Regions from separate parts of the Streptomyces sp. NPDC006997 genome, predicted to be linked through region 1. Evidence: riboswitches for the same ligand, from Rfam matches in the RefSeq annotation. Region 1 holds a riboswitch; the other holds the start of a gene.
The links. A riboswitch is a leader RNA that binds a small molecule or an ion and turns the genes downstream of it on or off. The one in region 1 is predicted to bind glycine.
Positions count from the first base shown of each region.

Region 2: it holds a riboswitch for glycine, as region 1 does, so the genes downstream of both, gcvP (aminomethyl-transferring glycine dehydrogenase) here and gcvT (glycine cleavage system aminomethyltransferase GcvT) in region 1, are expected to answer to the same signal.

Region 1 is NZ_JBEYHH010000001.1:27,228-34,370, forward strand. It holds gene ABZ659_RS00100 (L-serine ammonia-lyase) at 1-519, opposite strand, end outside; gene glyA (serine hydroxymethyltransferase) at 591-1,853, opposite strand; gene gcvH (glycine cleavage system protein GcvH) at 1,868-2,248, opposite strand; gene gcvT (glycine cleavage system aminomethyltransferase GcvT) at 2,363-3,481, opposite strand; glycine riboswitch at 3,647-3,742, opposite strand; gene ABZ659_RS00120 (AAA family ATPase) at 4,092-4,766, shown strand; gene ABZ659_RS00125 (enhanced serine sensitivity protein SseB) at 4,832-5,599, shown strand; gene ABZ659_RS00130 (enhanced serine sensitivity protein SseB C-terminal domain-containing protein) at 5,792-6,616, shown strand; gene ABZ659_RS00135 (ABC transporter substrate-binding protein) at 6,866-7,143, shown strand, end outside.
Region 2 is NZ_JBEYHH010000032.1:74,052-81,194, forward strand. It holds gene ABZ659_RS27685 (ABC transporter ATP-binding protein) at 1-430, shown strand, start outside; gene gcvP (aminomethyl-transferring glycine dehydrogenase) at 520-3,405, opposite strand; glycine riboswitch at 3,581-3,676, opposite strand; gene ABZ659_RS27695 (PRC-barrel domain-containing protein) at 3,828-4,169, shown strand; gene ABZ659_RS27700 (DNA polymerase IV) at 4,344-5,711, opposite strand; gene ABZ659_RS27705 (MerR family transcriptional regulator) at 5,840-6,520, opposite strand; gene ABZ659_RS27710 (bifunctional nuclease family protein) at 6,782-7,143, opposite strand, start outside.

The DNA of each region.
Region 1 (7,143 bases):
GTACTTCAGGACCGTGTCGTCCAGCTTGATCCGGTCCGCGCCCACCGCGTCCTCGTCGACGACGAAACCGCCGCCCACCGAGTAGTACGTCTTGGACAGCAGCTCGGCGCCCGAGGCGTCGTGCGCCCACAGCGTCATGCCGTTGGCGTGGTAGGGGAGGGCCTTGCGGCGGTGGAGCTTGAGGTCCTTGTCGGCGTCGAAGGGGATCTCGTGCTCGGCGAGGAGGTTCAGACGGCCGCCGGACCTGATCGCCGCGACCCGGTCGTCGGCGGTCTCCACGTCCACCGTGCGTGGGGAGGCGCCCTCCAGGCCGAGCAGGACCGCCTTGGGGGTGCCGTGGCCGTGGCCGGTGGCGCCGAGGGAGCCGTACAGCTCGGCGCGGACGGTGGCGACGGAGGGCAGGACGCCCTCGTTGCGCAGGCGGCGGGCGAACATCCGGGCGGCCCGCATGGGGCCCACCGTGTGGGAGCTGGACGGGCCGATGCCGATCGAGAACAGGTCGAAGACCGAGATGGCCACGGTCACTCCTCAGGGGCGGGGTGGCGGCGCACCCGGGGTCCGGGTCTCGGACCGGGTGCGCCGCCCGGGACTTACTTGGTCAGGCCGGGGTACAGGGGGTGCTTGTCCGCCAGGGCCTTTACTCGGGACTTCAGGGACTCGACGTCGTAGGACGGCTTCAGGGCCTCCGCGATCACGTCCGCCACCTCCGCGAAGTCCTCGGCGGTGAAGCCGCGGGTCGCGAGGGCGGGCGTGCCGATCCGCAGGCCCGAGGTGACCATCGGAGGCCGCGGGTCGTTCGGGATGGCGTTGCGGTTGACGGTGATGCCGACCTCGTGGAGGCGGTCCTCGGCCTGCTGGCCGTCCAGCTCGGAGTGGCGCAGGTCCACCAGGACCAGGTGCACGTCCGTGCCGCCGGACAGCACGTCCACGCCGACCGCCTTGACGTCGTCCCGCACCAGGCGCTCGGCGAGGACGCGGGCGCCTTCCAGGGTACGGCGCTGGCGCTCCTGGAAGTCGTCGCTCGCCGCGACCTTGAACGCGACCGCCTTCGCGGCGATCACATGCTCCAGCGGACCACCCTGCTGACCAGGGAAGACCGCGGAGTTGATCTTCTTGGCGAGGTCGGCCGTGGAGAGGATCACACCGCCGCGCGGGCCGCCCAGCGTCTTGTGTGTGGTGGTGGTGACGACGTGCGCGTGGGGGACCGGGTTCGGGTGCAGACCGGCCGCGACGAGGCCCGCGAAGTGCGCCATGTCGACCATCAGGTACGCGCCCACCTCGTCCGCGATCCGGCGGAACTCGGCGAAGTCGAGCTGGCGCGGGTACGCCGACCAGCCCGCCACGATCAGCTTCGGCCTGCTCTCCCTGGCCAGCTTCTCGACCTCGGCCATGTCGACCCGGCCGTCCTCGCCGACGTGGTAGGCCACGACGTCGTAGAGCTTGCCGGAGAAGTTGATCTTCATGCCGTGGGTCAGGTGCCCGCCGTGCGCGAGGTTCAGGCCCATGATCGTGTCGCCGGGCTTCAGCAGCGCGAACATCGCCGCCGCGTTGGCCTGCGCGCCCGAGTGCGGCTGCACGTTGGCGTGCTCGGCGCCGAACAGCTCCTTGACGCGGTCGATGGCGATCTGCTCGACCACGTCGACGTGCTCACAGCCGCCGTAGTAGCGGCGGCCCGGGTAGCCCTCGGCGTACTTGTTGGTGAGGACCGAGCCCTGCGCCTCCATCACCGCGACGGGCGCGAAGTTCTCGGAGGCGATCATCTCCAGCGTGGACTGCTGGCGGTGCAGCTCGGCGTCGACCGCGGCGGCGACCGCCGGGTCCAGCTCGTGCAGGGGGGTGTTCAGGACAGACATCCGGATACGACTCCTCAGTCCGCGGTGTGCGCGGCGTACTCGTCGGCGGAGAGCAGGTCGGCGGGCTCCTCGGTGACGCGCACCTTGAACAGCCAGCCGCCCTCGAAGGGCGCCGAGTTCACCAGCGACGGGTCGTTCACCACGTCGTCGTTGACCTCGGTGACCTCACCGGACACCGGCGAGTACAGGTCGCTGACCGACTTGGTCGACTCCAGCTCGCCGCAGGTCTCACCCGCGGTCACCGTGGAGCCGGCCTCGGGGAGCTGGGCGTAGACGACGTCGCCGAGCGCGTTGGCCGCGAACTCGGTGATGCCGACCGTCGAGACGCCGTCCTCGGCGGCCGACAGCCACTCGTGCTCCTTGCTGTAACGCAGCTGCTTGGGGTGGTTGCTCATGGCCTGAATTCTCCTGTACGAGGATGAGTGCTGCTGGTCAGGGGGACTGCTGACGGCGCTGGTGGGCAGGCCGGACACGCTCGGGTCCAGCCAACGGCCCGGCGCCCGGTGTGTCTACTTCTGCCGCTTGTAGAACGGCAGGGCCACCACCTCGTACGGCTCGTGGCTGCCCCGGATGTCCACGCCGACCCCGGCCGTGCCCGGCGCCGCGTGCGCCGCGTCGACGTACGCCATCGCGATCGGCCGGCCCAGGGTGGGGGAGGGGGCGCCCGAGGTGACCTCGCCGACCACCGCGCCGTCGGCGACGACCGGGTACCCGGCGCGCGGGACCCGGCGCCCCTCGGCGACCAGGCCGACCAGGACCCGCGGCGGGTCGGCCGCCGCCCGCTCCGCCGCCCGGGCCAGCGCCGTACGGCCGACGAAGTCGCCCTCCTTCTCGAACTTCACCACCCGGCCGAGACCGGCGTCGAAGGGCGTCAGGGAGGTGCTCAGCTCGTTGCCGTACAGCGGCATACCCGCCTCCAGGCGGAGCGTGTCCCGGCAGGACAGCCCGCACGGCACCAGACCGGCCGCCTCGCCCGCCCTGGTCAGCGCCTGCCACAGCTCGACGGCGTGCTCCGGCTTCACGAACAGCTCGAAGCCGTCCTCGCCGGTGTAACCCGTGCGCGCGATCAGCGCCGGGACGCCCGCGACCGTGCCGGGCAGCCCGGCGTAGTACTTCAGACCGTCCAGGTCGGCGTCGGTGAGGGACTTCACGATCGCCGGGGACTCGGGGCCCTGCACGGCGAGCAGCGCGTAGGCGTCCCGGTCGTCGCGCACCTCGGCGTCGAAGCCCGCGGCGCGCTCGGTCAGCGCGTCCAGCACGGTCTGCGCGTTGGAGGCGTTGGCGACCACCATGTACTCGGTCTCGGCCAGCCGGTAGACGATCAGGTCGTCCAGGATGCCGCCGTCCTCCTGGCAGATCATGGTGTAGCGGGCCCGGCCGACGCCGACCGAGGCGATGTTGCCGACCAGGGCGTGGTTCAGCAGGGCGGCGGCCTGCGGGCCGGTGACGGTGATCTCGCCCATGTGGGAGAGGTCGAAGAGCCCGGCCCGGGTGCGCACGGCGTTGTGCTCGTCGCGCTCGGAGCCGTAGCGCAGCGGCATGTCCCAGCCCGCGAAGTCGGTCATGGTGGCGCCGAGCGCGCGGTGCACGGCGTCCAGCGCGGTACGGCGGGGTTCGGTACTGCTCATCGGTCGGTCGTCTCCCAGGGCATGACGGCGGGGGCGAGGTCGTTCCTCCCCATCTGTCATCGGAACCTGAGAGGTTCGTCATGACCGCGCGCGGGCACCGCGTACGGAGATGACTTGCACCTTGGGTGGGGCCACCGGCACGGGCGGCCCGCTTTTCAGATGTGCCTCGCCCGCGCGGTAACGGGGCCTGAGAGATTCAAGGGAGGGACTTGCTCCTTCGGCGCCCCAGCGGCTGGCTGGGAACTCTCCCGCGCGGATTCAAACGGCCGGTATGCAGTTGGCGGGCACATCATTGCACGCCTGGCCCCGGGGCGGCAGGGGGAGCCTTCGCACGGCCGCCGCACCGCCTCAGCACGGCCGCCGCACGGCCTCAGCACGGCCGCCGCACGGCCTCAGCACGGCCGCCGCACGGCCTCAGCACGGCCGCCGCACGGCCTTCCCACGGCCTTCGCACGGCCTCAGCACCGTCGCCGCGCCGCAGCCGCACGGCCCTGTACGGCGGCTGTAGCGGGCTTGTTGCGTGAAGCGCACGAAAAGACGGAACACCCCGTATTACCTTCGCTTTACAGTCGACGGGCGGGACGCACACGACCCGCCCACGGGGAGGACGATCACGGTGAACAGGACCACGGCGGCGTACGCCACCACCTCGGGTCCCGCACTGCCCGAACAGGCCACCACCCCACAGACCACCGCCCCCGCACTACCCGCCCCCGTCGTCCGTGACCTGCGCGAGCGCGGCGGCCACAGCCCGCACGCCCTGCTCTTCGGCCCCCGCGACCTGGTCGTGGTCACCGGCCTGCCCGGCAGCGGCAAGTCCACCCTCATGCGCCGCACGGTCCGCACCGTCCGCGTCGACTCCCAGGACGCCCGCGACCGCTGGGAGAGCCGTACGCCGTCCTGGCTGCCGTACGCCGTCTACCGCCCCCTCGTCCGCGCCGCGCACTACGCCGGGCTGCGCCGCGCCCTGCGCGCCGGGGAGGCGGTCGTCGTGCACGACTGCGGCACCCAGGCGTGGGTGCGCGGCTGGCTGGCCCGCGCCGCCCGCCGCCGCGGCGGCACCCTGCACCTGCTGGTGCTCGACGTCACCCCCCGGCAGGCCCTCGCGGGCCAGCGCGCACGCGGGCGCGGCGTCTCCCGGTACGCGTTCCTGCGCCACCGCGGCGCCGCCGCCCGGCTGCTGCGCCGGGTGGAGCGCGGCGACCTGCCCGACGGCTGCGGCTCGGCCGTCCTCCTGGACCGGGACGCGGCGGACGCGCTGCGCAGGATCGGCTTCACCGGGTGAGGGACGGCACGACGGGTGCCGTTAGCCTTTTCAGCCACACGGCGGTACGGAGCAGGCGGTAGCAGATGGACATCCCGGCGCAGGCGCACCCCCATTCGCACGGCGGATGGCCCGGCAACGAACTGGAGGAGGTGCTCTCCGCCTCCCTCGGCGTGCCCTCGGCCGGGGCCCGCATCGTCGAGGTGCTCGGCCGCAGCTTCCTGTGGGTGCCGCTGCCCAGCGGCGGCGGCCCGCAGAGCGGCCCGCTCGACCTGCCCACCCTGGAGATCGACGGCCAGGCGTACGTCCCCGTGTTCAGCTCCGAGGAACAGCTCCGCCAGGTCACCGGCGCGCACATGTCGTACACCGTCGCGCCCGCCGTGGAGTTCGCCCGCGGACTGCCGCCGCAGGTCGGCATCGCCGTCAACCCGGACGGCGTGGTCGGCATCCCGCTGCCGCCGCCCGCCGTGGCCGAGCTGTGCCGGGCCGGGCGCACCCCGCTCGACGGCTTCGCCAGCGGCGGCCGGGTCCGGCTCTTCGAGCCCGACTGGCAGGACGACCCGGTCGACTTCCTCACCGCCGCGTCCGCCGAGTTCGAGGCCACCGGCGTCGTCCGCACCGCCCGCCGCTGCCTCGCCGCCGTCGAGACCGGCGACCCGGTCATGTTCGTCGGCGTCGAACTCTCCCAGTGGGAGGGCGACCTGCGGCTGCGCCCCATGGACGCCCTCGGCCGCGCCCTCGGCAGGACCCCCGTCAAGTGGCCGGTCAACCTGGTCCTCATGGACGTCTCCGACGACCCGGTCATCACCTGGCTGAGGGAAAGGGTCCGGCCGTTCTATACAACGGGTCAATAGGAGCGCCGGGCAGGACGGCCCGCCTCAGGGTGCGGGGCCGTATCCATGTGCGGCTCCGCCGCGTGGGCGCGCTCCACCACGGCGAAACCCGCACGTGGGCGCGAACCCGCGCACGCCCCGGCCCCGCTCCACCGTCGGAGGCTTACGCTAGGGTCACAAGCTGAATCGGCGTTTACAGAGGGGCGTAAAAAGGTGAGCGCTGGCACCGCCGCGGCCGGTCAGGTCGAGCACATGCTGCGCCAGGTGACACCCGGGCGCTACGACGCCTACGAGGCCCTGCTGCGTGCCCTCGCCACCCCCTCCACCGGCCGGATCTGGATGCTGCTCTGGCACGGCCAGTCCGGTTCCCCCGACGCCCAGTACGGCAACATGGACGTCGACGGCTTCGGCTACGCCCCCTGCGTCACCTCCGCGCAGGAGCTGTCCGCCAGTGGCTGGAACCGTTCGTACGAGGTCATCGACGGCATCGACGTCGCCCGCGCCCTCTACCCCGACCACTGCGGACTGTGGCTGAACCCGCACGCCCCCGGCGGCGGCGTCGGCGTGCCGTGGCTGGACCTGCGGCGGATCGCCACCGGTCTGGACCGCCAGCCCGCCGGACCGCTGCGGGTCTCCGAACCGGGGATCGAGGTCCCGCAGTTCTACGCCCTGCTCGCGCAGAACGCCCACCGCACCCCGGCCGTCCGCTCACTGCGCCGCGCCTGGGTGCAGCCCGCGCTCGGCGCGCCGTACCTCGCCATCGGCCTGGACGTGTACGACACCTCCCCGCCCGCCGTGGACGCGGTGCGCGCGATGATGCGGCAGTCCGTCAGCGCCGTACCGGACGGACTCCCCGTCTCCACGGTCGCGCTGTCGGACGAGCACGACCCGGTGGCGATGTGGCTGCGTGCCAACGCCCGTCCGTTCTACGACCGTGAGGCCCACGCGGCCCCGTCGGCGCCCGCCCCGGCCAGCGGCTACGGGTACCCGCCCACCCCCGGCCACCAGCCCGGCGCCACGGCCCCGCACGCTTACTGAGCGCAGTCGCCCCATCACCTCTGGCCTGCGCAAACGCCGGTTCTGCGCAGGTCGCGAACTGCTGCGTGTATCAGGCAAGTTAACTTACGCACCCGCGATGTACCAGTAGCTTCCGATTTATTGAGTGTTCAGATCTCGACTAGGTATCACCGCTATGCGGACTGTTCTCCGGCGCCCGTCGCAGTCTGTAGTGTTCTGGCGGTCAGTAGTGCATTCCCTTTTTCAAGCGGAACCCGGAGTGTCCTCCCTATGCGCATACCCAGATCCCGTGCCGCCAAGGCGATCACGGCCGCGTTGGCGGTCGGCCTGATCGTCACAGGCTGCGCCAGTGAGCGAGACGAGGAAGACAGCAGCGGTGCCAAGGACACGTTCGTGTTCGGCGCCCCAGGCGACCCCAGCTCGCTCGACCCGGCGCTCGCGAGCGACGGCGAGACCTTCCGCGTCACGCGGCAGGCCTTCGAGGCTCTGCTGGAGCACGAGTCGGGCGGCAGCAAGCTCGTCGGCGGCCTGGCGGAGAGCTGGGAGAG
Region 2 (7,143 bases), on a different contig from region 1:
CGAGGACGGCCGGGTCGTCCAGGAGGGCACCCCCGCGGACATCGCCCGCCGCCCGCGCACCGACTACATCGCCCAGCTGGTGGGCCTGAACCTCTACCAGGGCGAGGCGGACGGCCACACGGTCCACGTGACCACCGGACCGGCGATCACCACCACGGAACACCTCACGGGCCCGGCGTTCGTCGCCTTCCCCCCGAACGCGGTCACCCTGCACCGCGCCCGCCCCACCGGCTCCAGCGCCCGCAACCTCTGGCACTGCGAGGTCACGGGCCTGGAGACACACGGCGACCAGATCCGCGCCGCCCTGAAGGGCGACCTCACCCTCACGGCCGACCTGACGACGATCGCGGCGGCGGAACTGGACCTGCACCCGGGAGCGAAGGTCTGGGCCACGGTGAAGGCGTCCCAGACGCACGCCTACCCGGCGTAAGTCATCGGAACGCGCTCAGGGAAGCGCCCCTCAGGGGTGCGGGCAACCGCGCGACCGGCCACAACACACCCGCACCCGAGGAACGGCCCTCAGTCCTCGTACGCGTCCAGCGGCGGGCAGGAACACACCAGGTTCCGGTCCCCGAAGGCCTGGTCGATCCTCCGCACCGGCGGCCAGTACTTGTCCGCGACGGACACCCCACCCGGGAACACCGCGTCCTCCCGGCTGTAGGCGTGCTCCCAGGCCCCACCGACAGAAGCCGCGGTATGCGGAGCGTTGCGCAGCGGGTTGTCGTCGGCGGGCCACTCCCCCGCCCCGACCTTCTCGATCTCCCCGCGTATGGCGATCATCGCCTCGCAGAACCGGTCCAGCTCGACCAGGTCCTCCGACTCGGTCGGCTCGATCATCAGCGTCCCGGCCACCGGGAACGACATCGTCGGCGCGTGGAAGCCGTAGTCGATGAGCCGCTTGGCGACGTCGTCGACGCTCACGCCGGTCGCCTTGGTCAGCGGCCGCAGGTCGATGATGCACTCGTGCGCGACGAGCCCGCCCGGCCCGGTGTAGAGCACCGGGTAGTGCGGTTCGAGCCGCTTGGCGATGTAGTTGGCGCTGAGGACGGCCACCTGGGTGGCCCGCTTGAGCCCCTCGCCGCCCATCAGCCGGACGTACGCCCAGGAGATGGGCAGGATGCCCGCGGAGCCCCAGGGCGCCGCGGAGACGGGCCCCACGCCCGTCTCAGGCCCGGCCGCGGGCTGGAGCGGGTGGTTCGGCAGGTACGGCGCCAGGTGGGACCGTACGGCCACCGGGCCGACTCCGGGACCGCCGCCGCCGTGCGGGATGCAGAACGTCTTGTGCAGGTTCAGGTGGGAGACGTCGCCGCCGAAGTGGCCCGGCCTGGCGAGCCCGACCAGCGCGTTGAGGTTGGCCCCGTCGACGTAGACCTGCCCCCCGGCCTCGTGGACCCGGGCGCAGATGTCGGCGACGTGCTCCTCGAACACGCCGTGCGTGGACGGGTACGTGATCATCAGCACCGCCAGCTCGTCACGGTACCGCTCGATCTTCGCCCGGAGGTCCTCGACGTCGATCTCGCCGTCCTCGGCGGTCTGCACGACGACGACCTTCATCCCGGCCATCACGGCGCTCGCCGCGTTGGTCCCGTGCGCGGAGGACGGGATCAGACACACGGTCCGCTGCTCGTCCCCGTTGGCCCGGTGGTACCCGCGTACGGCGAGCAGACCGGCCAGCTCCCCCTGCGACCCGGCGTTGGGCTGGAGGCTGACCTTGTCGTACCCGGTGACCTCGGCGAGCCGCTCCTCCAGCTCACGGATGAGCGTGAGGTAGCCCCCGGCCTGCTCGGCGGGCGCGAACGGGTGCAGCTGACCGAACTCCGGCCAGGTGACCGGCTCCATCTCGGTGGTCGCGTTGAGCTTCATCGTGCAGGAGCCCAGCGGGATCATGCCCCGGTCCAGCGCGTAGTCCCGGTCGGCGAGCCGCCGCAGGTACCGCAGCATGGCGGTCTCGGACCGGTGCTGGCGGAAGACGGGATGGGTCAGGAACTCGTCACCCCGCAGCAACGCCTCCGGCAGCGCGTCCGCGCTCCCCTCATCCAGCGCCTCGACGTCACCCTCGACCCCGAAGGCGTCCCATACGGCGGCCAGCTGCGCCCGGGTGGTGGTCTCGTCACAGGCGATCGACACCTGGTCGGCGTCGACGCGCCGCAGGTTGACGCCGTTGTCCCGGGCGGCCTCGACGACCGCACCGGCACGCCCGGGAACCCGCGCGGTGACGGTGTCGAAGAAGGACCCGTGCACGACCTCGACGCCCCCGGCGACGAGCCCGGCGGCGAGGATGGCGGCGTACCTGTGCGTCCGCGCGGCGATCCCCTTCAGCCCCTCGGGCCCGTGGTACACGGCGTACATCCCGGCCATCACGGCGAGCAGCACCTGAGCGGTACAGATGTTGCTGGTGGCCTTCTCACGCCGGATGTGCTGCTCCCGCGTCTGCAACGCGAGCCGGTACGCCTTGTGCCCGTCGGCGTCCACGGAGACCCCCACGAGCCGCCCGGGCAGGCTGCGCGCGAACTTCTCCCGTACGGCCATGTAACCGGCGTGCGGCCCGCCGAAGCCCATCGGCACACCGAACCGCTGGGTCGTACCGACCGCGATGTCCGCGCCCAGCTCACCCGGCGACTTCAGCAGCGTGAGCGCCAGCAGGTCGGCGGCGACGGTGACGACCGCACCCAGCTCGTGGGCCTGCGCGATCACGGGCGCCAGGTCCCGTACGACGCCGGAGGCGCCGGGGTACTGGAGCAGCACCCCGTTGATCTCCCGCCCGGCGACGTCGGCCGGGATCCCCCCGCTCAGGTCGGCGACGACGACCTCCACCCCGGTCGGCTCGGCGCGGGTCCGTATCACGGCGATGGTCTGCGGCAGGGCGTCCGCGTCGACCAGGAAGAGGCCCTTCTTGTTCTTGCCCATGCGCCGCGACAGCGCCATGGCCTCGGCGGCGGCGGTGCCCTCGTCGAGCAACGATGCGCCCGAGGTCGGCAGCCCGGTGAGGTCGGCGACGACGGTCTGGAAGTTCAGCAGCGCCTCGAGTCGCCCCTGGGAGATCTCCGGCTGGTAGGGCGTGTAGGCCGTGTACCAGGCCGGGTTCTCCATGACGTTGCGCAAGATCACGGGCGGTGTGAAGGTCCCGTAGTACCCAAGCCCGATCATGGAACCGAGCACCTGGTTACGGTCCGCCAGCGACCGCAGCTCGGCCAGCACCTCGGCCTCGCTCCGCGCCTCCGGCAGCTCCAGCGACTCGGCGTTCTTGATCACATCCGGGACCGCGGCGGCGGTCAACTCGTCGAGCGAGCCGTAGCCGACCTGCGCGAGCATCTTCGCCCGCGCCTCCTGGTCGGGTCCGATATGGCGCTGCTCGAAGGCGATGCCCCGCTCGAGCTCGGCGAGGGGAATGCGATGGGCGGTCATACGGAGGCCTCCATGGTCTGACACGACCTTCGGGGGACACCGCGAAACGGGTGCCCCAACGGCCTCCCCCTCTGTCATCTCAACCTGAGAGCTTCACCGGACACCCGCGGGCCTCCGGTTTTCACCGTCGGTGAGGGCGGACGCCGTCGACACCCGCCCTGCTTTCCAGAGTGACCTCGTCCGTGCGGTACGTGGGCCTGAGAGATTCCGGGGAGGATTTGCTCCTTCGGCGCCTCCGATGGTGTCTGGAGGACTCTCCCGCACAGGGTCAGCAGCCGTCTGCCAGCCTACCAGCGCACACAAGACCGACTTCTTCGAGTGGCCGCCCTCCTCAATCTGCCCTTTCGTAGTAACCGGAGCAAAGCGCCCGAACCGCTACGAGCCACGCCGTAACGGATGACTTGCGACCAGTTGGAGGGCCCGTGCAGACCGACATCGATCCGCGCAACCTGATCGGCCGCAAGGCGTTCGACCGCAACGGCGTCAAGATCGGCACCGTCGACGAGGTCTACCTCGACGACGCCACCGGCGTCCCCGAATGGGCCGCCATACGCACCGGCCTCTTCAGCAGGGACGCCTTCGTCCCCCTCGAACCCAGCGAACTGGTCGACGGCACCCTCCACGTCCCCTTCGACCGCACCCTGATCAAGGACGCCCCCGACTTCGGCGTAGGCCGCCACCTCTCCCCCGAACAGGAACTCCAGCTCTACCACCACTACGCCCTGGACATCACCCCCGCCCCCACAGAAGAGGCCGACGCCTGAGCCCCCAGCTCCACAGACCCACCTGCTCGCCGAACTGCGGACAGCCGTGCCGCCGGGGCGGCACGGGTGGGCGCTGGGGGTACCCCTGCTGGCAGAGCTTGGGAGAGGCACCCCGCAGCGCCGGGCCGCGCGCCCCACCCCCACGCCGGCCCCCACGCCGGCCCCCACCCCGGCTCACGCTGGAACCCCCGGCACCAACGGCAACGGCTCCACCCCCACCAACTCCGGATCCCCGATCAGGAACGTCCGCACCCGACCGGGCAACGACCCCGGCGTCTCAAACCGCACGGTCACCCGCCCCACGCCACTCCCCTGCACCCACCCGTACCCGTACTCCGCGTGACGCACATCGACCCCCGGCGCCCACCGCCGCTCACCCCCCACACCAACCTCCCCGTCCCGCCGCTCCCGCTCCCCCTCCTCACCATCCAGCCGTTCCTCCGACTCACCCCCCACCTCCTCCCCGCCTCCCACCGCCTGCGCGAACAAGTCCTCCTGCGTGTAGTCCGCGAGCCCACTCACCCCTACCCCCAACAACCGCACGCCCCCGGTCGTGTCCACCCCCTCCAACAACCGCGCGGCAGCCTCCCGCACCACCACCGCATCATCCGTAGGCCCCCGCAGCGTCTCCGACCGCGTCAGCGTCGAGAAGTCGTACCGCCGCACCTTCAGCACGATCGTCCGCCCGGACAACCCCGCCGCCCGCAACCGCCGCACACACCGCTCCGCGAGCCGCTGCACCTCCAGCCCCACCCGCACCCGGTCGTGGATGTCCACGTCATACGTGTCCTCGACCGAGACGGACTTGGTCTCCCGCTCAGCCACCACCGCCCGCTCGTCCCGCGCCAACGCCATCGCGTACAGCGCGTGGCCGTGCGCCTTCCCCAGCAGCCGGACCAGCTCGTCCTCCCCCGCCTCGGCGATCTCCCCCACCGTGGTGATCCCGGCCCGCCGCAGATGGTCACCGGTCGCGGGCCCCACCCCCGGCAGCGTCCGCACCGGCAGCGGCCCCAGCAGCGCCCGCTCGGTACCAGGCTCGATCACCACGAGCCCGTCGGGCTTGGCCTGCTCGGAGGCGATCTTCGCCAGCATCTTGGAGGCGGCGAGCCCCACCGACCCGGTGAGCCCCGTGACCCGCCGGATGTCCGCCCGCAGCCTGCTCCCCACCAGCCGCGCCGAGGTCTCGTCCCAGGCCGCTCCCCCGGCTTCCAGGTCGACGAACGCCTCATCCAGGCTGAGCGGCTCCACCAGCGGCGACAGCGCCCGCAGCAGCTCCATGACCTGCTCGCTGACCGACCGGTAGAGCTGGAACCGCGGCACGAGGTACGCGGCGTTCGGCGCGAGCCGCCGCGCCTGCGCCACGGGCATCGCCGAGTGCACCCCGAACACCCGGGCCTCGTACGACGCGGTGGCCACCACCCCCCGCGGCCCCAGCCCGCCCACGACGACGGCCTTCCCACGCAGGCTCGGCTTGGACGCCTGCTCCACCGAGGCGTAGAAGGCATCCATGTCGAGATGCAGGATCGTGGGCGCGGTTCTCACCTCTCCGATGCTGCCTCACACCACTGACAACACCCCACAGAAGCGCCCCGCGAAGCACTCCACCAAGACCCCCGACGGGCCTCTCAAGGACCGAAGCGATTCTCAGCGACCCCGGCCCCCACGCGGCCTCACACCGCCCGGTTACGCCGCCGCGCCAGCTCATCCGCCGGATTGTGGCCGACCAGCGTCTCCCCGGTGTCCACCCGCTCCCCGTGCAGCTGCGACAACGCGTTCTCGACGTCCCGCCACACCACACCCACCGCGATCCCGAAGATCCCCTGCCCACCCTGGAGCAGCGCGTGGACCTCGTCGGACGAGGTGCACTCGTACACCGTCGCACCGTCGCTCATCAGCGTCATCCGCTCAAGATCCCGGAACCCGCGCTCCCGCAGGTGCTGGACGGCGCTACGGATGTTCTGCAGGGACACCCCGGTGTCCAGGAACCGCTTGACGATCTTCAGGACCACGACGTCCCGGAAACTGTAGAGCCGCTGCGTGCCCGAACCGTGGGCGGGTCGCACGCTCGGCTCGACCAGCCCGGTGCGGGCCCAGTAGTCGAGCTGTCGGTAGGTGATCCCGGCGGCGGCGCACGCCGTCGGGCCCCGATAGCCGATCTCTTCGGATGCCATGGACGCCGCCCCTCCGCTGCTGGGCACGGCCGACGGGCGCTGCACCGCGTGATCGGCCGCCCGGACCTGGGGATATCCCCCGTTCGAGCGGAGCCGCGAGCTTGAGGGAGGGTACGGACCGCTCTCCCCCGGAATGCGTCCGGGGGCACCCCCAGCCGTACCGTCGCCGCTGCTTCTCACGCCGACCTCCGTCCTTGACCTGCCTTCTCGACGGTAGGCAGTCACCAAGGGTGCGTCAACGATCGCCACACTCGGCACGCCGAGTGATAATCACCCTAAGAGTGGTTTCCCGTGCCCCACCGCGGGGAAAGGCTAGCCGAATGCTCTCGTGACGGGCCCCGTGACGCCCTCACCAGCCCCCGGCACACGCCAGAACGCGAGCGGTCGTCGACCGGAGGACGACCCGCACGGACCACCGGTCCGTCGGGCCGACCACACGGCTCACTGGCTGCTGGTGCCGAAGTCCTCCGGCGAGATCTGGTCGAGGAACTCGCGGAACTTCTCCACCTCGTCCTCCTGCTCGTCCGGAATCGCGATACCGGCGTCGTCGAGCACTCCGTCGCTGCCGTAGATCGGCGTGCCGGTGCGCAGGGCCAGCGCTATGGCGTCGGACGGCCTGGCGCTCACCTCGACACCGCTGGCGAAGACCAGCTCCGCGTAGAAGACCCCTTCACGCAGGTCCGTGATGCGCACTTCGGTCAGCTCCTGGCCGATGGCCTCCAGCACGTCCTTGAACAGGTCGTGGGTCAGCGGCCGTGCGGGGGCCATGCCCTGCTGGGCGAAAGCGATCGCCGTCGCCTCCC